2 regions of the Mycobacterium sp. MMS18-G62 genome follow, and region 2 is predicted to be linked to the other one. Evidence: predicted binding sites of a transcription regulator. Region 2 holds the regulator's gene; the other holds the start of a gene.

Region 1 (11,812 bases), 2.7 Mb from region 2:
GCTGATCGCGGTCGGCCTGGCAATCATCTTTTCCTACATCTGGGGTGCCCACGTCAGTGGGCTGTTCACGGCCTTGGGTGTGACCTCGATCGTCATCGGTCTGACGCTGCAGCACTCCGTGGGCCAGATCATCTCCGGCCTGCTGATGCTGTTCGAACAGCCCTTTAGGCTTGGCGACTGGATCGAGACGTCGTCGGTGCGCGGACGCGTGGTCGAAGTCAATTGGCGTGCAGTACATATCGATACGGGCTCCGGATTGCAGATCACCCCGAACTCGATACTGGCCGTCGCGTCGTTCACGAACCTGAGCCGTCCCCCCGGCGCACACAAGATCAAGATTTCCACCGTCTTCTCGACCGATGATTCCCCGGACCGGGTCTGCGCCACGCTCACACGTGTGGCCGGCGAGCTTCCCCAACTGCGACCTGACCGTGCGCCGAAGACGGTGCCGCTCGGGGGCGTCAACTACCGCACCACCATTCCGCTGCGGTCTCCGGCCGACGACGGCGACGCCAAGGCGACGTTCCTGCGGTGGGTTTGGTATGCCGCGCGCCGGGAAGGGCTTCACCTCGACGAAGTCGAGGACGACTTCAGCAGCCAGGAAGCCGTCGAGGATGCGCTGCACAGGGTGGTGAGACCGGCACTGCGGCTCACTCCTGCCGAGCAGCAACAAGTCGCCCCCCACGCGAAGCTGGTGCGATATGGCGCCGACGAGATCGTGCAGCACCTCGGCGAGGTGCCGACGCGAATGACCTTCATTGTGTCGGGACGTGTTCGGGTGATCGCGCCGACCGAGGACGGGTCGCTTGTGCCGGTGACGACGCTGACCGATGAATCCTTCCTTGGACAGACAGCGCTCACGCGGGAACCGGTGCTGGCCGAAGCGCGGGCACTTGTCGAAATCACGGCGCTGCAGATCGGTCGCGAGCACATCGAAGCGGTGCTGCAGCAAAAACCGGCGCTTCTCCAGGAGTTGGGCCGCCTCATCGAGGAACGGCGCGGCCATGTCAAGCGAGCGCTCGCGGCGGCCGCCGAGTAACGCGCCGAGTGTTTCGGTGAAGCGACGATTCCCGAGACCCGGTGAGATGCGAGCGCTCATCGGTTTCAAGCGACCGCAATTCAGTGCGACAGCGCGACGGCTCCACGCCGCCCTGACGATTGACGACCTGCGCCGAATCGCCAGGCGCCGCACGCCGAAAGCGGCATTCGACTACACCGACGGGGCGGCCGAGGAGGAGCTATCCCTGGCGCGTGCCCGGCAGGCGTTCCGCGACATCGAGTTTCACCCGACCATCCTGCGCAACGTCGAGAAGGTCTCCACCGGGTGGGCCGTGCTCGGCGACGACGTGGCGCTGCCGTTCGGAATAGCGCCGACGGGCTTCACCCGCCTGATGCACACCGAGGGAGAGACCGCCGGAGCGCACGCCGCGGCACGGGCGGGCATCCCGTTCGCGCTTTCGACGCTGGGCACGCGCTCGATCGAAGATGTGAAGACCGCAAACCCTCACGGGCGCAACTGGTTTCAGCTGTACATGTGGAAGGACCGCGATCGCTCGATGGCGTTGGTCGAGCGGGCCGCGGCGGCAGGATTCGACACCATGCTGGTGACCGTCGACGTTCCGGTCGCCGGGGCGCGGCTGCGCGACACCCGAAATGGGATGTCGATACCGCCGACGCTGACACTGCGGACCGTGCTGGACGCCATTCCGCATCCGCGGTGGTGGTTCGATCTGCTGACGACCGAACCGTTGTCGTTCGCGTCGCTTGACCGCTGGCCGGGCACGGTCGCCGAATACCTCGACACGATGTTCGATCCCACCGTCACGTTCGAGGACTTGGCGTGGATCAAGACTCAATGGCCGAACAAGTTGGTAGTCAAGGGAATTCAGACGCTCGACGACGCGCGGGCGGTGGTCGACCTCGGCGTCGACGGCATCGTGCTGTCCAACCACGGCGGGCGTCAGCTCGACCGCGCACCGGTGCCGTTTCACCTGCTGCCGACTGTCGCACGCGAGCTGGGCGGCTCGACCGAGATTTTGCTGGACACCGGGATCATGGCCGGCGCGGACATCGTCGCCGCGATAGCTCTCGGGGCACGGTTCACGTTGGTCGGCCGTGCCTATCTGTACGGCCTGATGGCCGGCGGCGAGGCGGGCGTCGACAGGGCCATTGAGATCCTGTCCGGCCAGGTCACTCGGACAATGCGGCTGCTGGGTGTGACGTCGTTGGAGGAACTTGAGCCACGACACGTGACACAGCTGCACCGCTTTGGGCGCGGCGTGTCGGATATCGACCGCTAGTCACATCCGTAACTCTAGTTTTCACAGGTCACAGCCCATAGAGCTGGTTCCTGAGTCCGCGCCGAGTCGGAATCGTTAGCCAACCGCGACGTCGCAACACAGTGTTGAGTCGCGGCACTCGCGGGTTGCGCGTGTTTCATTACGGACGAAAGCAACGGCAATTGCTTTGTGTCATGTGATGAAAGGTGGGTTGGTTGCCGTTATGAAGTTCATGGAGAAGTTTCGAGGTAAGTGGTTCCGCCGGCTGGCGGTGAGCGCCGTTGCAGCGGCGACACTGCCCGGGCTGATCGGCTTCGTCGGGGGTTCGGCGACTGCTGGTGCGTTCTCCCGGCCGGGTCTGCCCGTCGAGTATCTGGATGTGTTCTCGGCTGCGATGAATCGCAACATCCGGATTCAGTTCCAGGGCGGCGGTCCGCACGCGGTCTATCTGCTCGACGGCCTGCGCGCCCAGGACGATTACAACGGCTGGGACATCAACACGCCGGCATTCGAGTGGTATTACCAGTCGGGCCTGTCGGTCGTGATGCCCGTCGGCGGCCAGTCAAGCTTCTACACCGACTGGTATCAGCCCTCGCGCGGCAACGGCCAGGACTACACCTATAAGTGGGAGACGTTCCTGACTCAGGAACTTCCCGCTTGGCTGGAGGCCAACAAGGGCGTATCGCAGACCGGCAACGCGGTCGTCGGCCTCTCGATGGCCGGCAGCACCTCGCTGACGTACTCGATCTACTACCCGCAGAAGTTCATCTACGCCGCGTCCCTGTCGGGCTTCCTGAACCCCTCTGAGGGCTGGTGGCCGATGCTGATCGGGCTGGCGATGAACGACGCGGGCAAGTACAACGCCGAGAGCATGTGGGGCCCGTCATCGGATCCGGCGTGGAAGCGCAACGACCCGATGGTGAACATGGCCCAGCTGGTCGCCAACAACACCAGGATCTGGATCTACTGCGGCACCGGCACCCCGTCGGAGCTCGACTCCGGCACCTCGGGCGGCAACCTGATGGCGGCGCAGTTCCTGGAAGGGTTCACGCTGCGGACCAACATCACGTTCCGCGACAACTACATCGCGGCGGGTGGCACGAACGGCGTGTTCAACTTCCCGCCGAACGGCACGCATCAATGGGGCTACTGGGGACAGCAGCTGCAGCAGATGAAGCCGGACATCCAGCGGGTGCTGGGCGCGCAAGACACCGCGTAACAAACCACCCACACCAGGGAGCCTGCCGTACACCCCCGAACGGCAGGCTCCCTGCCATTTCCTGGCCCTTTCGCCGTCAGCGGAGCGGGAACAAACCACCTACCTCCAGGGTTGAGTCGAGTTGACTGAACTTTGGAGGATTGATGGCTGAAGCCAAATCAGTGCCGGTCTTGTTCTTGAGCGATTCGATCGTGCTGCCCGGAATGGTGGTGCCCATCGAGCTGGACGACGCCGCACGTGCTGCTGTTGACGCCGCCCGGGCCAGCGAGTCCGGCGAGCTGCTGATCGCACCGCGTCTCGATGACCGGTACCCGTCGTACGGCGTGCTGGCCTCGATCGTGCAGGTCGGCCGTGTCGCCGGTGGCAGCGGCACCGCGGCGGTAGTGCGCGGCAACGGCCGCGCCCAGATCGGCGCCGGCGCCAGCGGTCCCGGCGCTGCGCTGTGGGTCGAGGTGACCGAGGTGACCGAGCCCGGGGCCACCGACGAGACCCGCGCGCTGGCCGCCGAGTACAAGAAGTTGCTGCTGGCATACCTGCAGCGGCGGGAGGCCTGGCAGATCGTCGACTTCGTCAACCAGCTGACCGATCCGTCGGCGGTGGCCGACACAGCCGGATACGCGTCCTACCTGACGCAGGTGCAGAAGCGGCAACTGCTGGAGACCCCTGATGTCGCCGAGCGGCTGCGCGCGTTGATCGACTGGACGGGCGATCACCTGGCCGAAGTGGAGGTCAACGACAAGATCGCCGACGACGTCCGCGAGGGCATGGAGAAGACGCAGAAGGAATTCCTGCTGCGCCAGCAGCTCGCGGCTATCCGCAAGGAGCTCGGCGAGGGTGAGCCTGACGGGTCCGACGACTACCGGACCCGCATCGAGGCGGCCGATCTTCCCGAGAAGGTTCGCGAGGCGGCACTGCGCGAGGTCGGCAAGCTGGAACGCGCCAGCGAGCAGAGCCCGGAAGGCGGTTGGATCCGCACCTGGCTGGACACCGTGCTGGACCTGCCGTGGAACGTGCGCACCGAGGACTCGACCGATCTGAAGTCGGCGCGGGAGATTCTCGACGCGGACCACCACGGGCTGGAGGACGTCAAGGATCGCATCGTCGAATACCTGGCCGTTCGGGCGCGTCGCGCTCAGCGCGGTCTGCAGGTCGTGGGTGGACGCGGTTCAGGCGCCGTGATGGTGCTGGCTGGTCCGCCCGGTGTCGGCAAGACGTCCCTGGGCGAGAGCGTGGCACGGGCCTTGGGCCGCAAGTTCGTTCGCGTCGCCCTCGGCGGCGTGCGCGACGAGGCCGAGATCCGTGGCCACCGACGGACCTACGTCGGTGCGCTGCCCGGCCGGATCGTGCGCGCCATCGGCGAGGCGGGTTCGATGAACCCGGTCGTGCTGCTCGACGAGATCGACAAGGTGGGCTCCGACTACCGCGGCGACCCGTCAGCGGCCTTGTTGGAGGTCCTGGACCCGGCGCAGAACCACACGTTCCGCGACCACTACCTGGATCTGGATCTAGACCTGTCGGATGTCGTGTTCCTGGCCACCGCCAACGTGGTCGAGAACATCCCGTCGGCGCTGCTGGACCGGATGGAGCTGGTGCAGATCGACGGCTACACCGCCGACGACAAGGTCGCCATCGCCCGCGACTTCCTGCTGCCGCGGCAGCGGGACAGGGCGGCGCTGACGGCCGACGAAGTCACGGTGACCGAGAACGCGCTACGCAAGATCGCAGCGGACTACACCCGCGAGCCGGGGGTGCGGCAGTTCGAGCGGCTGCTGGCCAAGGCGTTGCGCAAGGCGACGACTCGGCTGGCCGAGAACCCTGAGCCGCTGACCATCGACGAGCCGGATCTCGTTGACTACCTTGGCCGTCCGCGGTTCATGCCGGAGTCGGCGGAACGCACGGCGGTCCCGGGTGTCGCAACGGGCCTGGCGGTCACGGGGCTCGGCGGAGATGTGCTCTACATCGAGGCCGGCGCCACCGATGGTGAGCCGGGTCTGCAGCTGACCGGCCAGCTCGGCGACGTGATGAAGGAGTCCGCGCAGATCGCACTGTCGTATGTGCGTTCGCACGCTTCTGAGTTGGGTGTCGACCCGAAGGCATTGGACAGGCGCATCCACGTCCACGTGCCTGCGGGCGCGGTGCCCAAGGACGGCCCGTCGGCGGGCGTGACGATGGTGACCGCGCTGGTGTCGATGGCCACCGGCCGCCAGGTGCGCGCCGACGTCGGCATGACCGGTGAGGTGACGCTGAACGGCCGCGTGCTGCCGATCGGTGGGGTCAAGCAGAAGCTGCTGGCCGCGCAACGGGCAGGGCTGTCAACAGTTTTCATCCCGCAGCGCAACGAGCCCGACCTGGACGACGTCCCGGCCGAAGTGCTCGAGTCACTGGAGGTCAAACCGATGACCGACGTGGCGGAGATCGTCGCGCAAGCGTTGGTGCCCGCGACGGAGGCCGTGACAACCACGGCAGCCTGAGAAGGCCGGCCTCGAAATTGCGCTCAGGGTCGTGATCGATTCATCGGTCACGACCCTGAGCGCAGACGAATGTCGGTGGCGGGCGCTACCGTCCTGACATGGCCTACGACGAAGACCTGGCCGACCGGATCCGCGAACTGGTCGCCGTCGAACGCGGCGTCGAGGAGAAGCGGATGTTCGGCGGGCTGGCATTCCTGATCAACGGCAACATGTCGGTAGCCGCGAGCGGCCGCGGCGGCTTGATGGTGCGGGTGCCGCCAGCCGAAACCGAGAAACTGCTGAGCCGCGACCACGTCGAACCCATGGTCATGGCCGGCCGCGAAACGCGTGGCTGGCTGCGGGTCTCGCTTGACGGCGTCAAAACCAAACGGCAGCTGCAGGCGTGGGTGAGCCGCGGCGTCGACTACGCGAAGAGTTTGCCGCCGAAATAGCGCGGGTACGCCAGCCGAGGTGGGACGCGCTTCAGACGATCTGGTGCGGGTGTCGCTCGATGATGAACTGCGCGACAAGGTGGCGCAGTGACGATTCGCATCGGCACGTCGGGGTGGTCGTACGACCACTGGGCCGATGTGCTGTACCGGCCCGGGCTGCCGGTGGCCAAGCGTCTCGCCCGCTACGCCGAGGAATTCGACACCGTCGAACTCAACGCCAGCTTCTACCGCTGGCCCAAGGACGCCACCTTCGCCGGATGGCGGGAGCGGTTGCCCGAAGGTTTCACCATGTCGGTGAAGGCCCATCGCGGGCTTACGCATTACCGGCGACTGCGGAACCCGGAGCCGTGGGTGGAGCGCTTCGAGCGGTGTTGGAAAGCACTCGGCGAGCGTCGCGAAGCGCTTCTGGTGCAGCTGCATCCGGCGATCGAACGTGACGACGCGCTGCTCGACCATTTCCTGACCGTCATGCCGGACTGGATTCCGGTGGCGATGGAGCTGCGCCATGTGTCGTGGGACGACCCCGTTGTGTACGGCCTCCTGGAACGGCACGGCGCCGCGTATGTGGTGATGAGCGGTGCAGGTTTGCGTTGTGTGCCGCGGGCGACCAGCGACCTTGTCTATATCCGCATGCACGGACCGCCGCAGGAGTCGATATACGCGGGTTCCTACCCCGACGACGAATTGCAGACGTGGGCGGACCGGGTCTCCGAATGGCACAGCGACGGCCGGCGCGTGCTGGTCTACTTCAACAACGACCTTGGCGGCCACGCCATCCGAAATGCGTGCAAACTCAAGGAGCTGTTGGCAGCCCGAGTCGGCTGACGCGGACACGGCCAACCCCATCGCGAGTACGCTGAGACAACATGACAACGTCGTCCACATTCGCCATCGTCGGCGGCGGTCTCGCCGGCGCCAAGGCCGCAGAAGCATTGCGCGACAAAGATTTTGACGGGCACATCGTCTTGTTTGCCGCCGAGGAACGCCTGCCCTACGAGCGTCCACCGCTGTCCAAGGAATACCTGGCCGGCAAGAAGTCGCTCGACGAGTTCACCGTCAACCCGTCCTCCTGGTACCGCGACCACCACGTCGAGCTGCAGCTCGGCACCGAGGTATCGGCGGTCGACCCGGCCGCCCACACCGTCGCGCTCCCCGACGGCAGCACGGTGCGGTACGACAAGCTGCTGCTCGCGACCGGCTCGCAGCCACGCCGGCCGCCGATTCCCGGCGCCGACGCCGACGGCGTGCATTACCTGCGCACCATCGACGACGCCGAGGCGCTCAATTCCATTCTGGTCGAAGGCGCTTCACTGGCGATCGTCGGCGCCGGCTGGATCGGGCTGGAAATCGCGGCGGGCGCCCGGGACCGCGGCGTCAACGTGACGGTCGTCGAAACGGCCGAGCTGCCGCTGATGGCCGCCCTCGGCCGGGAAGTCGGCGAGGTGTTCGCCACGCTGCACCGCGAACACGGCGTGGACCTGCGCCTGAACGCGACCGTGCAGGAAATCACGACGGCAGACGGCAAGGCCACCGGTCTCAAGCTGGGCGACGGTTCCACCGTCGACGCTGACGCCGTCCTGGTCGCTGTCGGCGCGGCACCCAACACCGCGCTCGCCGAACAGGCCGGGCTGGCGATGGGCGACGGCGGCGTGCTTGTCGATTCGTCGCTGCGCACCAGCGATGCCGACATCTTCGCCGTCGGCGACATCGCCGCGGCCGAGCATCCGCTGTTCGAAACCCGGATCCGCACCGAGCACTGGGCCAACGCCCTCAAGCAGCCCGCGGTCGCGGTGGCCGGCATGCTCGGCAAGCCGGCCGAATACGCCGAACTCCCCTACTTCTTCACCGATCAGTACGACCTCGGCATGGAGTATGTGGGGCACGCGCCCCAGTACGACAAGGTGGTGTTCCGCGGCGACGTCGACGCACGCGAGTTCACTGCTTTTTGGCTCGACGCCGACGACCATGTGCTCGCCGGAATGAACGTCAACATCTGGGAGGGACTCGACGACATCAAGGCGATGATCCAGTCCCGCACACCCTTGGATGCCGCTTGAGCCGAATCGCGGCGGTGGTAGCGCTCGCCCTGTTGGCGGCGGGCTGCTCTGACGAACCGATCATCAACACCGGTGAGCCCGCGCCAACGGCGAGCGCAACCGCCGCGCCGCCGTCCTCCACTCCGGCCAGCAATGCCCATCTCGTCGACGCATTCGACTACGTCGGGCACATGACGGACATCACCGGCTACTACTTCACGACACCAAGCGGCAAGTGGCGGTGCGCGATTCTCACGCGGAGCAAGGCCGGCTGTCAGGCGGCGAGCAATTGGCAATCGGGGCTGGGCGTGCGCGGTGAACCGGACTCTGCGAACGCACTCGCCGTCGCAAGCCAGGGTGATCCGCAGTTCGTCACGCTGGAGCAGCCGGAGTTCTCAATGCTGCCGGGGCCTGCAAATGTCTTGCCGTTCAACCGGATCCTCGCGGCGGCCGGTTTCCGATGCAATGTGCAGGAGTCCGGGGTGTCCTGTCTGAGCGAGGCGAGCGGCAAGGGCTTCACCTTCTCAGCTGAGGGATTCACACCGCAGTACACCGACGTGCCGGCCAACGCCCCTTAGGCACGGCGTTACGGTTACGCGATGAAGATCGAAGCGGGCCGGGTCGCCGTGGTGACCGGTGGGACAAGCGGCATCGGCTTCGCGCTCGCGGACCTGCTGGTCCGTCGCGGGGTGAACGTGATGCTCGCCGACATTCGCGAGAACGCGATCCCCGTCGCTGTCGACGCGCTGTCCGGTCAGCGCGGCACAGCCGCCGGAGTGCAGGCGGATGTCAGCGTCGACGCCGACCTCGACGCCGTGGCGGATGCCACGCTGGAACGGTTCGGCCGGGTCGACCTGGTCTGCAATAACGCCGGGGTGGTGTGCGAACAGTCGCCGACATGGCAACAGCGGCCCGAGACCTGGCGGTGGCTGATCGACGTGAAGCTGATGGGTGTCGTGAACGGTGTACGCACCTTCGCGCCCCTGTTCATCGCCCAGGGTTCGGGGCACTTCCTGAACACCGCTTCGGCCGGTGGTCTCATGCCACTGCCCTCGCTTGCGCCGTACAACGCCACGATGCATGCGGTCGTGGGCCTCACGGAGACGCTCAACATCGAATTGCGCTCGGTCTCGGCGCAACTGGGCGCGACGGTGCTGTGCCCGGGCCTGGTGGATACACCGCTGGGGGCCAACTCGGCGAAACTGGTTCGTCCCGGTGCGGCCGCGACGCCCGACGGCGCCGGTGGGATGCCAGCCGGCGCGATTCCGCCGGCGGTCGTCGCGGAAGCCGCGCTCGACGCCGTCGAGGCCGATCGCGTGCATGCGATCGTCGGGCCCGGCACGGAGGTTGTGGTGCGACAGCGTGTCGACGGCCTGCTGGCCGATCTGGTCTAGAGCAAGGTCGCCGTGCCGTCGGCGTTGACCGCGACCTTGGCTCCCGCGATGTCGTCGCGGACCGTGGCTTCGGCTTCCGACGGCTCAGGGATCACCGCGAGCACGCGGGCGTCCTCGGGCGTTCGCACGGCGAGGAACGCCTTCTCCGCCGTTCCGCCGCGGTTGAACGGCGTCGTCCACGATTCGACGGTGCCGACCCCCGTCCATTCGACGACCGCGGCGCGTGTCGGTTCAAGGTCGACTGCGGATTGGACGTCTTCCCAACGGAATTCGTGCCCGGGCGGCTCGGTGCCGTAGATGCCGAAACTGTGTTTGGTCAGATATCCGCCGTTGGCGGTGACGAGCCCGCGCCGGCCGGGGTTGGCCACCAAACGCTCGGCCATCGTGGCGATCGAGTGAGTGACGTAGTTGTTCCACGGCCCGCCGGCGAACGTCAGGCCGCCGGTGACGGTCAGTGGCCGGCGCGGATCGCCGACCGGCAACCCCAGCTCGTTGGCGGCCACCTGCACCGCCGAGGGGAAGCACGAATAGACGTCGATCAGCTCGATATCGTCGATACTCGCTTCGGCCAGTTGCAGCGCCCGCTCCCCCGCGATCCGGATGGCAGGCGACCGGTAGAACTCGGCCCGTTCCCCGATTGCGTATGTGTCGTGGGCGTCGGTGCCCGCATACGGGAAAACCCAACGGTCCGAGGGGATCTGGAGATAGGTCGCCTTGTCGGCCGACATCAGGACCAATGCCGCACCCTGGTCGACCATGTTGTTCGAGTTCATCAGCTTGGTATAGGGCCAGCTGATCATCCGGTTGGCCGGCGTCGGCTGCCAGATCTGGTGTGGTGCCAACGGGTTTCGGTTCCACGCGTGCGGATTGTTGACGGCCACGGCACTGAACTGTGACCACAACTCGCCGATCCGGCGCCGGTGCTGATCGGCAGACTCGCCTGCGGCGATCCGCAGCGCCTGTTCGAACATCGGGTACACGTAGGCAGGCCTGTCCAGCTTGATGCGGATCTCGGCCGGACCGGCCATCGGCACGCCCTCGTCGGCTCCAGGGGCCATCGGCACCGATTCGTCCTGGCTCGTCCAATCGGGTTTGGTTCCGCTGGCGCGCAATCTCGTTCGGGTCCGCCAGGTTTCGGCTCCGGCGATCAGCACCACGTCGGAGCGGCCGGCCTGGATGTCCAGGCACGCCTGGTTGACCAGCGTCTGCGGCACGTTGCCGCCGACGCCGCTGTAGCGGGTGGCGGCGTCGCTGGCACGGATGCGTTGCGCCAGCAGCAGGCCCGGGTCGCGGTAGCGCCAGGACAGCAGGTTGACCACCCGGACCGAGTCGACGGCTTCGAGCACCCGCGGGTCCGCCGCGGCCCTGGCGGCCGCGACCATCAGGTCAACCGGCTCCACCCCGGGATGGTCGTCGTGCTGGTTCACCTGGCCGTAGCCGACGAGCACCGGTGTCCTGGGGTCGATAGGCATGGTTCTAGTTTGACGGGCCGACGCGGTAGATGGACTTGAGGGTCTGATACGCCGCCAGCCCCTCCGGCCCGACTTCGCGACCGATGCCGCTGGCCTTCACTCCACCGAACGGCGCCGCGATGTCCATCTGGTAGTCGTTTACGCCGATGGTGCCGGTACGCACCGACCGGGCGATGTCGGTGGCGCGTTCGATGTCGGCAGACCACACGGATCCACCAAGGCCGAACTCGCTGTCGTTGGCAATGTCGATCGCGTCACGATCGGTGTCGTACGGAATGACGGTCAGCACGGGTCCGAAGACTTCCTCCTGCGCGATGCGGGCGGAGTTGTCGACGTTGGCGAAAACCGTGGGTGCGACGAACCAGCCGCGCGGTTGGTCTGCCGGAACTGACCCACCCGCAACGAGTTTGGCACCTTCGGCCTTGCCGATGTCGATGTAGTTCAGCACCCGCTCCCGCTGTCGGGAACTCACCAGCGGACCGATATCAGTGGATTTCTCCAGCGGATCGC
Region 2 (11,812 bases):
GACTCGGCGGCCGCACTGACCGAATGCGTGAACGCCGGGGTGCTGGTCGCAGAAGCGGACGCGATCGGCTTCCGCCACGAGCTGGCCCGCCGCGCGACCGTCGACAAGATCCCCGAATACCAGCGCCGACTGTTGCACAAACGGGCATTGACCGTGTTGGCCGAACCGCCGATCGACCCGGATGTGCTGGGAGCGTTGGCTTTTCATGCCGATCAAGCTGGCGAACACGACGATGTCATTCGTTACGCCCCGGCCGCTGCCGAGCGGGCTCTCGCGTTGGGCGCCAACCGCGAGGCCGCCGAGCTGTACACATTGGCGCTGCGATACGCCGACACCGTCGCCGATGACCAGAAGGTGATTTGGTTGGAGCAACACGGGTTCAGCAGCTATTTGAGCGGGCTCACCGCCGCCTCCGCGCAGTCGTATCGCGACGCAAGCACGCTGCGCCACAAGCTGGGTGATCGGCTTGGGGAGGGTGACGACCTTCGATATCTATCGCACATGTTGTGGCCGCTGGGCCGCACCACAGAGGCGCTTGAGGTGGGCCGGATGTCGGTCGAGCTTCTCGAAGACATCGGGCCCTGCCCTCAGCTGGCCTGGTCGCTTGCCAATCTCGCGGAGCTGGCCGCCTTCGGTTACGACCCACGGTGCAGTGAATATGCGGCTCGGGCCATAGCCGTGGGCACCCAGCTCGGCGATCCCGCCGTGGTGGCGCGGGCGCGCTGCTACACGGCGCTGGCCAAAGTCGCGCAGGGCGATACCGGTTGGAATGAGCTCGAGGCGGCCTGGCTCGATGCCAGGGCTGTGGAGGAAGGGTTTGCACACGCCGGCATCATCGGGGCGATCCTCTGCTGGTTCGCCGTCTTACATCACCGCCTCGATCGTGCACAGAACTACATCAGCGAAACCGCCGCCTACTGCGCTGCCCACGGCCTCGACCAGTACTACCCATTCGCGACCGGGTCGGCCGCCGCGGTCGCGTTACACCGCGGGGATTGGGCAAACGCACTCGCATTCGCCGACGACGTGCTGACTCGGCCGGCTCTGGCCCCGATGCACCGAATCTTGCCGCTGATCAGCGCGGCCTTGGTCCGTGCGCGGCGTGGAGAGCAACCCGTGGCCAGGCTGCTGGACGAGGCGCTGGCAGCCGCCGAACCCGATGACCTGTTTCGCCTCGGGGTGGTCTGGGCCGCCCGCGCCGAGGCATCTTGGCTGGCTGGCGACGATGGAACCGCCCGCGCCGAAGCGCAGGCTGGGCTGGGTGCGGCCACTGAAAACGCCGATCCGTGGCTGGTCGGTCAGCTGCGCCGCTGGGCACACCTGACCGGCGGCCCACTCGATGATGCGCCAGTGATCGACACCGTCAGCCCCTACCGACTCGAAATCAGCGGGGAGTGGCAGGCCGCAGCCGACGAATGGATTCGCCTCGGCTGCCCCTACGACGCCGCCATCGCCCAACTCGGCGGTGACATTGCCGCCGTCCAGGCCGCGCTGGAGACTTTCCGGCGCCTGGGCGCCCGCGCCGCGGCGCGCCGCGCCCAGCAGCGCCTCGCTCAACTGCGTGGACGCACCCCCAGCGCGCGACGCGCCGACACCCTCGCAGACCCGGATGGATTGACGCGACGGGAACGTCAGGTCCTCGAGCTGCTTGCCAGCGGGCGCAGCGACGCCCAGATCGCCGCCGAACTGCATATCAGCCCCAAGACCGCCGGCTCTCACGTCGGCTCGATCCTGCGCAAACTCGGAGTGCGCAACCGCATTCAGGCCGCCACCCATGCGCTGAAACGCCATTCCGTGCCGCCGACCTGACAAACCGCGTCAGATCGCAAAATGCGGAAGATTCCCGATGCTTTGCGCGCACCCGGCCTCGCACACTGGCCACGACGTGAGCAACATCAGGAGGGCTGGCGATGCAGAAGAAGACGCGTCCGTTGGCGGCAGCGGCGGCGGCCATCGGCGGTGCGGGCCTCGTTGTGACCATTCCAGCCGCAGCGTTACTAGCGAACCCGGGCAAAGCGCAGGCTGCGCCAATACCGGGATCGCCGCAATCCACGTTGTTCGGCTGCATTGCCGCACCCGCAACGATGGGCGGCACCTGCCCAGCGGGTGCGGCGCCAAGCTCGTTGGTTTCGGCGAGCACACTTGCCGATCCATTCACCGATGGCTTCATTGATCTATTCGGTGCGATCCCGGGCGTCAACATCTTCATCAGCAACGGTGCCGACGGCACTGCGGCGCATCCCGATGGTTTCAACGGCGGCCTTCTGATTGGCAGTGGAGGTGCCGGCTACAGCCCGACCACACCCGGTGCCAACGGCGGTAACGGGGGCGCGGCGGGACTCGTCTTCGGCAGTGGCGGTGCCGGTGGCAACGGCGCCGACGGGGACGGCATGCACAACGGCGGAAAGGGCGGAAACGGCGGCGCGGGAGCGTTTTTCATCGGCGACGGCGGAGCGGGAGGTAACGGCGGTAACGGTGGCGCGGGCGCCAACGGCGTCAACCTCACTACGACGAACACGGCCGGGTACGACCCAACGACCCTCAACGACGGGATGGACGGCGCGGGCCTGCAAAACGGCGGCGACGGCGGTTTTTCGCAATCCTCCGGCGGCAATGGCGGTAACGGCGGACCCCTTGGCGGTAACGGCGGTAATGGCGGCCCCGCTTTGAACGGCAACGGCGGCGCGGGCGGCGACGCCCTCGCCTCCGGCGGCAATGGCGGTAACGGCGGTGACGGCGGCTTCTTTGGCCACGGTGGCGACGGCGGCAACGGCGCGATCGGTGTGAACGGTGACACCGGCACAGCTGGCGGCAACGGCGGTGCTGGTGGGTCCGGCGGATTCATCGCCGGTGTCGGTGGCAACGGGGGCAACGGTGGGGCCGGTGGTGTCGGCGGCTCCGGTGCTGATGGCGGCAATGGCGGCAAGGGTGGCGCCACCTTCAATTCCAACAGCACCGGCGGCAACGGCGGAAACGGTGCCTCTGGAGGATCGGGTGGTGACGGCGGTCCTGGTGGCAACGGCGGCGTCGCCGGTTCCGGTGGACTGGTCGGCGGTAGCGGCGCGCCTGGCTCCGGCGGCCCGGGGGGTTCCGGCGGCGCGGGCGGAACCGGCGGTGTGGGAGGCACCGGTGGTGGCGGTGCGGGGGCCGCCGCCGGCCAGGCCGCGACTGGTGCCTCCGGCACTGGTGGCGCGGGTAGCAACGGCGGAAACGGGGGCAACGGCGGCACCAGTGGCAGCGGCAATGCTGGCGGTACGGGTGGCACCGGAGGCACCGGCGCAGGTTCCACAGGCGCGGCCGGTGGCGCTGGAGGCAACGGAGGAAACGGTGGCAGCGGCAGCGCGTAACACCGCCGCGTCAGCCGCCGAGGATGCTGCGCTTCTGTGCTTCGAACTCCTCGTCGGTGAGTAATCCGCGGTCTTTGAGTGCGGCCAGCCGCTCGAGCCGGTCGACCGGATCGGAGCCCGCATGCATCGCCGACATCGCCTGCTGTTGTATCTCAGCGCCCCGGCGCATCATCTCTGAACGGAAGGTTTCGGGGTTGGCCATCGCCTGACGGACCATGTCGCCCATGGGAATACCCATCACGTCCGCGCCGGCCAGATCGGGCCGCGCAGCCGTGATGGCATCGATCGCGGCGTCAGCCGGAGCCGCCGGCTCTAGTTCGATGCGGCTGTGGCTCTTGGGGTCGTAGCGGACGGCCAGTCTCGTGCCTGGCCGCGGCCTCGTCAGCTGAGGCAGCAACGCATGAACTGTCGCGTCGAACGGCGGCTCGTTGTCGGGTGTCACCCGCAGCCGCAGCGTCCACCGGACCTGCGTGTTGCCGACCAGATTCGAGTTGCCGAACGTGACCGACACAGCGGACTGCTCTGCCTGGACAACATCGGCGAACGCGCGCACACCGACTTCGCTCAGCTTCCTTCGCCCGAACATGCGCCATCCCTCCGACGGACCGTCATCTCGTGAAGTGTCAGACGGGCAGCCGGCGCGGCACATCAGGAGATGTCCCGATTTTTGGTGCCCGATGGCGCCTCGGGAACAAACTCGGAACACCCGCCGTTGTGCACATCGACAGTTGAGTGCCTTAGGCTCAAGTCTGGATTGACAAGGTAGTGTCGGCCAGAGCAGTCTTGAGTGCGGTGCACTCAGACCATATAGAAGGACTATTCAGGAGGAAACACCATGGCTCGTGCGGTCGGAATCGACCTCGGGACCACCAACTCCGTCGTCGCGGTATTGGAGGGTGGCGACCCTGTCGTCGTCGCCAACTCCGAGGGCTCCCGCACCACGCCGTCCGTCGTCGCGTTCGCGCGCAACGGTGAGGTGCTGGTCGGCCAGCCCGCCAAGAACCAGGCGGTGACCAACGTCGACCGGACCATCCGCTCGGTCAAGCGTGAAATGGGCACCGACTGGTCTGTCGAGATCGACGGTAAGAAATACACCGCGCAGGAGATCAGCGCACGCGTGCTGATGAAGCTCAAGCGCGACGCCGAGAGCTACCTCGGCGAGGACATCACCGACGCGGTGATCACCGTCCCCGCCTACTTCAACGACGCTCAGCGGCAGGCCACCAAGGAGGCCGGCCAGATCGCCGGGCTCAACGTGCTGCGCATCGTCAACGAGCCGACCGCAGCGGCGCTGGCCTACGGGCTGGACAAGGGCGAGAAGGAGCAGACCATCTTGGTCTTCGACCTGGGTGGCGGCACATTCGACGTCTCGCTGCTGGAGATCGGTGAGGGCGTCGTCGAGGTCCGCGCCACTTCGGGTGACAACCACCTCGGTGGCGACGACTGGGACGACCGCATCGTTGAATGGCTCGTCGACAAGTTCAAGGGCACGTCGGGCATCGACCTGACAAAGGACAAGATGGCCATGCAGCGGCTGCGTGAAGCCGCCGAGAAGGCCAAGATCGAGCTCTCGAGCTCGCAGAGCACCTCGATCAACCTGCCCTACATCACCGTCGACGCGGACAAGAACCCGCTGTTCCTCGACGAGCAGCTGACCCGCGCCGAATTCCAGCGCATCACCCAGGATCTGCTGGACCGCACGCGCAAGCCGTTCCAGTCGGTGATCGCCGACACCGGCATCTCGGTGTCCGACATCGACCACGTCGTGCTGGTGGGTGGCTCAACGCGTATGCCCGCGGTGACCGAACTGGTGAAGGAACTCACCGGCGGCAAGGAGCCCAACAAGGGCGTCAACCCGGATGAGGTTGTCGCGGTGGGCGCAGCGCTGCAGGCCGGTGTGCTCAAGGGCGAGGTGAAAGACGTTCTGCTACTTGACGTCACACCGCTGTCCCTCGGTATCGAAACCAAGGGTGGCGTGATGACGAAGCTGATCGAACGCAACACCACGATCCCGACCAAGCGCAGCGAGACCTTCACCACGGCCGACGACAACCAGCCGTCGGTGCAGATCCAGGTCTATCAGGGTGAGCGTGAGATCGCCGCGCACAACAAGCTGCTCGGCAGCTTCGAGCTGACCGGCATCCCGCCGGCCCCGCGCGGTGTGCCCCAGATCGAGGTGACGTTCGACATCGACGCCAACGGCATCGTGCACGTCACCGCGAAGGACAAGGGCACCGGCAAGGAGAACACGATCCGAATCCAGGAGGGCTCCGGCCTGTCCAAGGAAGAGATCGACCGGATGATCAAGGATGCCGAGGCGCACGCCGAGGAGGACCGTAAGCGTCGCGAAGAGGCCGACGTCCGCAACCAGGCCGAGTCGCTGGTGTACCAGACGGAGAAATTCGTCAAGGAACAGCGCGAGGCCGAGGGCGGCTCGAAGGTCCCCGAGGACACGTTGGCCAAGGTCGACGCCGCGATCGCCGACGCGAAGCAGGCGCTCGAGGGCACCGACATCGCCGCGATCAAGACCGCGATGGAGAAGCTCGGCGCGGAGTCGCAGGCTCTTGGCCAGGCCCTCTACGAGGCCACCCAGGGCGAGGATGCCGCCAGTGGCGCTGCCGCCGGCGGTGGTTCGGCGGGGTCTTCGCAGGACGACGTCGTGGACGCCGAAGTTGTCGAGGATGACAGGGAGAACAAGTGAGCCAGAACGATTCGCACGAGCCGGTGACCGTCACCGACAAACGGCGTATCGATCCGGTGACCGGCGAAATACGTGAGGCCTCCGGGCCGGCCCCCAGCGGGCCGGCGCCGGGGGAGTTCGCGGGTGAGAGCCCCGAAGAGGCCGGCAAGGCAGCAGAATTGCTCGCCGACCTCCAGCGCGTGCAGGCCGACTTCGCCAACTACCGCAAGCGGTCGTTGCGTGATCAGCAGGTCGCGGCCGACCGGGCCAAGGCCACGGTCATCGCGCAACTGCTTCCGGTGCTCGACGACCTCGACCGGGCCCGCAGCCACGGCGACCTCGAGTCGGGCCCGCTGAAGTCGGTGGCCGACAAGTTGGTGACCGCTCTTGAGGGGCTTGGTCTTTCGCCTTTCGGCGAAGAGGGCGACGAATTCGATCCCGGGCTGCACGAAGCGGTGCAGCACGAGGGCGAAGGCACTCATCCGATCGTCGGGACCGTGATGCGACGCGGCTACAAGGTCGGTGAGCAGGTGGTCCGCCACGCGCTCGTCGGCGTGGTCGACACCGTGCCCGATGCCGAAGAGCCTGCTGACACGCCCGATAAGAGCGACGAGGCGGCTGATCAAGCCGCAGAATGAAACGACAACTAGACAAAAGGTAAGGAGGTGACGCGGTATGGCCCAGCGTGAATGGGTCGAAAAGGACTTCTACAAGGAGCTCGGCGTCTCCTCTGAGGCCAGCGCCGATGAGATCAAGCGGGCCTACCGAAAACTGGCCCGCGATCTTCATCCCGACACCAACCCCGACCCCGCCGCCGCCGATCGATTCAAGGCGGTGTCCGAGGCGCACAGCGTGCTGTCAGATCCGGCCAAGCGCAAGGAGTACGACGAGACCCGTCGGCTGTTCGCCGGGGGCGGCTTCGGCCGTGGCCGGTTCAGCGGCGGCAACTTCGGCGGATTCGGCGGGGACGGTGCCGAGTTCAATCTGAACGACTTGTTCGACGCCGCCGGGCAGACCGGCGGTGCGAACATCGGCGATCTGTTCGGCGGACTGTTCGGTCGCGGCGCGCAGCCGCGTCCAAGCCGGCCGCGCCGAGGCAACGACCTCGAGACAGAAACCGAGCTGTCGTTCATGGAGGCCACCAAGGGCGTGGCGATGCCGCTGCGGCTCACCAGCCCGGCGCCGTGCACGAATTGCCATGGCAGCGGGGCTCGCCCGGGCACCAGCCCGAAGGTCTGCCCGAACTGCAACGGGTCCGGTGTCGTCAGCCGCAACCAGGGCGCGTTCGGATTCTCCGAGCCGTGCACCGAATGCCGGGGCAGTGGCTCGATCATCGAGCACCCTTGCTCCGAGTGCAAAGGCACCGGCGTGACGACGCGCACGCGCACCATCAACGTGCGGATCCCGCCGGGCGTCGAAGACGGCCAACGCATCCGCTTGGCCGGACAGGGCGAGGCTGGACTGCGCGGTGCGCCCTCGGGTGACCTGTATGTGACAGTACATGTCAAGCCCGACAAGGTGTTTGGCCGTGACGGCGATGATCTGACCGTCACCGTTCCCGTCGCCTTCCACGAATTGGCCCTGGGGACAACGCTTTCAGTGCCGACACTCGAGGGCAAGGTCGGTGTGCGGGTGCCGAAGGGCACATCCGACGGCCGCATCCTCCGGGTGCGTGGGCGCGGGGTGCCGAAGCGCTCCGGCGGCCACGGCGACCTGCTCGTCACCGTCAAGGTGGCGGTGCCGCCGAACCTGGAAGGCGAAGCTCAAGACGCGCTGGAGGCCTACGCAAAGGCCGAGCGCGCCAGTGGGTTTGACCCGCGGGCCGGATGGGCGGGTGCGTAATGCCGTCGAAGCGCTCGCAGGACGAGGCCCGTACGTTTCTGATCTCGGTAGCCGCCGAGCTGGCCGGCATGCACGCGCAGACGCTGCGGACATACGACCGGCTCGGCCTGGTCAGCCCGCAGCGCAGCTCGGGCGGTGGCAGGCGCTACTCGCAGCACGACGTCGACCTACTGCGCGAGGTGCAGCGGCTGTCGCAGGACGAGGGCGTGAACCTCGCAGGCATCAAGCGCATCATCGAGTTGACGAATCAGGTTGAGGCGCTTCAGGCCCGCGTGCGCGAACTCGCCGAGGAGCTCGAGCAATCGCGGGCCAGGCAGCGCCGTGACGTCGCGGTCGTGCCGAAGAGTACCGCCGTCGTCGTCTGGCAGCCGCGCAACAAGCGCTAGGGCAGCCGAGTGGCCAGTTATGTCGCGGGCTTGGTGGTTGCCGCGTGTAATAACTTCCCACTCGGCGCCTGACAACGCTATGCGACCTTGATGCGGAACTGCGCGACGGCGGACTCGCCCGGTTTCACCTCGCGGTAGCCGCCACGGCGCAATGCGTCCGTCGGCGCGGCCATCGGTTCGAAGCACACCACGTCGTCGTCGCCGGGCGCGAATACCTGTGTGGCGGTGTAACCCTCGTCGAAATGAACCTCGATGCGACGATTGCCGCCCGACAGGGCGAACGTCGACCCCGGCTGAACATCGTCGAATCCGTCGTCTAAGATCTTGTCGCCCAACGTTTCTGTGGCCGCATCCCGCGGTTCCCCGGCTCCGGTGGGAACGCCCCACGCGTTGACGGGACGGAACCGCATGGCCGGCGTCTCGATCTGCCACTGCGCTCGCGGCACATCGGGCAGCTGCAAATACGGGTGAAAGCCGAAGCACAGCGGCACCCGTGACCCGGTCGTCGCGCTGACCGTGGTCTTCACGGTGAGTGTTCTGTCCTCCAGCGTGACGTCGAGCGTGAGCAGGTGCGGAAAAGGAAATGTGGCGAGCAATCCGGGCCGCGCGGCGAAGTCCAGGTCGGCGGTCAGCTGCGACTCGAGGGCCGTGGTGACCTGCCAGTCGGGATAGCCGGCCAACGTGCCGTGGATCGGCACACCGTGCTGGTCGGTGCGTACACCGCCGGTGCCCGGCGTTAATGTGACGACGGCGCCGTCGACGCCATAGCCGTTGCTGCTCAACCGGTTCGCCCACGGATACAGGATCGGGATGCCCATTGTCTTGTGGTTGGACACGTAGGCTTGCAGGCCGCGGCGCTGGCCGAGTAGTTCCACCCCGCCGTCAGACAGAGACGTGGCGATCATGCCGGCGTTGGGCACGTAGGTCGCGGTCAGCGATGACGACGGGTCGCGCAGCGTGACGAATTCGAATTCGGACACGGTGACGATCCTGCCATGGATCAACTTGCGAGCGGATCGTGTTGTATCCGCTCTTCCAGCGCGCCCTTGGCGATCAGAGCGGCCTTTGTCGCCTCCACCATCTGGGGCCCACCGCAGATCAGAATCTGTCTGTCACCCCAACCGCCGTAACGCGTCACCACCTCGGGCAGCTTGCCCGTCTGCCGCACATGCAAACCGCGGGGTGGCTCAACGTCGGGATATTCGGCGGCCCATGGCGGGTCGGTGTTGTACTCCGACACAGGCGTGACCGACAGCCACGGGTTGGTCGACGCGATCTGCCACAGCGTCTGCAGGTCGTAGAGCTCGCAGGGAAATCGGCCGCCGAAGAACAGGTGCACTCGCGGATTGTCGCCGTATCGGGTCAGGTCCATGATCAGCGTGCGCAGCGGCGCCAGACCGGTGCTGCCCGCGACCATCAGTACGTCGCCGCCGTTGCGGTCGACGTGCATACCCCCGTGTGGGTTGGACAACCTCCACCGGTCGCCGGGCTTCGTCTCGCCGACGATCGCGGTGCTGACCATGCCGCCGGTGACCGAGCGGATGTGAAACTCGATGGCGCCGTTGCGGTCGGCAGGAATCGCCGGGCTCAGGTACCGCCAGCGCCGCGGCCACTGCGGCACCTGAACCGTCACGTATTGGCCTGGGTGGTAGAACAGCGGCCGGTCGAGCTGCATCCGGACCACCGACACGTCACGTGTTGCGCGGATGTGTTCGATGACGGTGCCGTCGCAGAACGGCGGACCCTTGTCTGCATCGGCCGCGCCCCGCATCACGCCGATGATCAGGGTCACTGCATCGCGAGCTGCCTCGGCCAGCTTGTCGTCCCAGCTGTCGATCAAGTGGCTGCGCAGCGTGGTGAGCAGCGACTCGTGCATGGTGTCGTAATGGCCTTGCGTCACACCGTATTTGCGGTGGTCGCGGCCGAGCTGCGCCAGAAACGCGACCGGCTCCTCGGCGCGCTGGGCGATCAATTCGCCGAACAGCCAGGTCATGGCGTGGGCGAAGGCGCTGCGTTGCGCGTCCATATCCGGCGGGAACAGGTCGCGCGCCGACAAGTCGAGGGCGAACCAGTGCGTGTAGAACTGCCGGATCAGGTCATCGGAGCCCAACGCGGGGTCGACCGCGTCGCGCAGCATGCGCAGCGCGTCACGGTCGTCGAGTCCCACGCCGCCCGAGTTTAGGCGGGCGAAATCCTTCGCTGTCGCACAGCGGCGATCGCGATGAGCGTCACACCGGCCAGCGCCCAGCAGCTCAGCACGACGATTGCGGTCGTCGCGCCCGCTCCGTCGAAGAACGCGGTGGACCGCAGCAGGGTGGCATTCGCGCCCTGGGGCAACCACTGGCCCAGCCTTCCCCAGCCGCTCGGCAGCATCTCGGGCGCGCTGTTGAGTCCGGACAGCGGGTTGCCCAGCAGTAGGGCCAGCAGCGCGCCGATCGCCAGGCCGATGCGGCCGAACAGCGAGCCAAGGCCCAACATCGACAGTCCGGCGGCGAGCACACCCAGCGTCAGCCCACCGGCGACGCCCCAGAAGTTCTGATCGATGGATCCGAACACGTAGCGCAGCAGCGCTGCGATGGTCCAGCCGGCCACGCCCGCGAAGACGACCACGGCCGTGAACCGTGTCCACACCTCGCGCTTGAGCAGCAGCACCAGTGCCACCGCGGGCAGCAGCCCGGCCAGGGTGATCGGCAGGGCCGATGCGGCCAGGCCGGCGCCGCGCGGGTCGTCGGCGGTCGGTGGCGCAAGGTCTTCGGTGCGCAGTTGCGTGCCGGTCTGCTCCGCGATGCCATTGCCGATCTGGGTGAGCATCTGCGCGACCATCAGGCTGCCTCCCGTCGCGATCAGCAGGCTGCGGCCGTCGGGGCCAAAGGATATGCCGCCGTACACATCTCGATTGCGGATGGCCTCCCGCAGCGATGCTTCGCCGGGGTAGTAGGTGATCGCGAAGGCGCCGGGCGCATGCTGCTCGAGCGTGTCGGCGACTTGTCCGCTGGCCACTTGCGGGCCTGCCGCGCCGATGGGCACGTTGTGAGGCTTCGACCGCGCCGCGGGAAGCGCGAAGGCAATCGCCAGGATCGCCAGCGCGACGGCCAGGACGACGACGATGCCGGTGGCGCGGATGGCGGCGGGTGGTTCATGGGCGACGGCGCCGTGGTGCGTGCGCCCCGGAAGCGAATCCGTGGTCATGATTAACCCTTTTCATCCATCGTTGAATTAGTTGCTTCCGTGAGCGTATCTCCAGAGCGCCAGCATTTCAACACCCATTGAAATGATACTGTCGATGTATGCCGTCACCAGCGAAGACGACGAAGCGACGCGGCCGACGCCAGGGCGAGCCGGTATCCCGCGACGCGGTGCTGGCGGCGGCCAAACAACGCTTCGCGACCGAGGGCTACGAGAAGACGACCCTGCGGGCGATCGCGCAGGACGCCCGCGTCGACCCGTCGATGGTGCTGTACCTGTTCGGGTCCAAGGAGGCGCTGTTCCGTGAATCCCTGCGTCTGATTCTCGACCCCGACGCGCTCGTCGCCGCCCTGACAAGCGACGACGACGCC

Evidence for each region. Region 2 encodes HspR, which represses chaperone genes until heat shock. Its sites were predicted from a motif close to ANNTGAGTNNNNNNNACTCANNT; they were not measured.
Region 1: the regulator HspR is predicted to act here: its motif matches at 3,608-3,630, upstream of lon (endopeptidase La).

Annotation. Positions count from the first base shown of each region.
Region 1 covers NZ_CM132662.1:5,018,999-5,030,810, forward strand. Annotated here, with positions in the region: gene ACWW36_RS25020 (mechanosensitive ion channel family protein) at 1-1,039, shown strand, start outside; gene ACWW36_RS25025 (alpha-hydroxy acid oxidase) at 1,005-2,300, shown strand; partial or broken gene ACWW36_RS25030 (esterase family protein) at 2,503-3,520, shown strand; gene lon (endopeptidase La) at 3,642-5,969, shown strand; gene ACWW36_RS25040 (TfoX/Sxy family protein) at 6,068-6,400, shown strand; gene ACWW36_RS25045 (DUF72 domain-containing protein) at 6,488-7,225, shown strand; gene ACWW36_RS25050 (NAD(P)/FAD-dependent oxidoreductase) at 7,267-8,457, shown strand; gene ACWW36_RS25055 (hypothetical protein) at 8,454-9,014, shown strand; gene ACWW36_RS25060 (SDR family NAD(P)-dependent oxidoreductase) at 9,036-9,830, shown strand; gene ACWW36_RS25065 (acetyl-CoA acetyltransferase) at 9,827-11,302, opposite strand; partial or broken gene ACWW36_RS25070 (aldehyde dehydrogenase) at 11,307-11,812, opposite strand, start outside.
Region 2 covers NZ_CM132662.1:2,295,852-2,307,663, forward strand. Annotated here, with positions in the region: gene ACWW36_RS11420 (helix-turn-helix transcriptional regulator) at 1-1,809, shown strand, start outside; gene ACWW36_RS11425 (PGRS repeat-containing protein) at 2,085-3,347, shown strand; gene ACWW36_RS11430 (SHOCT domain-containing protein) at 3,358-3,933, opposite strand; gene dnaK (molecular chaperone DnaK) at 4,183-6,048, shown strand; gene grpE (nucleotide exchange factor GrpE) at 6,045-6,665, shown strand; gene dnaJ (molecular chaperone DnaJ) at 6,703-7,869, shown strand; gene ACWW36_RS11450 (heat shock protein transcriptional repressor HspR) at 7,869-8,255, shown strand; gene ACWW36_RS11455 (aldose 1-epimerase) at 8,333-9,235, opposite strand; gene ACWW36_RS11460 (FAD-binding oxidoreductase) at 9,256-10,422, opposite strand; gene ACWW36_RS11465 (ABC transporter permease) at 10,434-11,444, opposite strand; gene ACWW36_RS11470 (TetR/AcrR family transcriptional regulator) at 11,543-11,812, shown strand, end outside.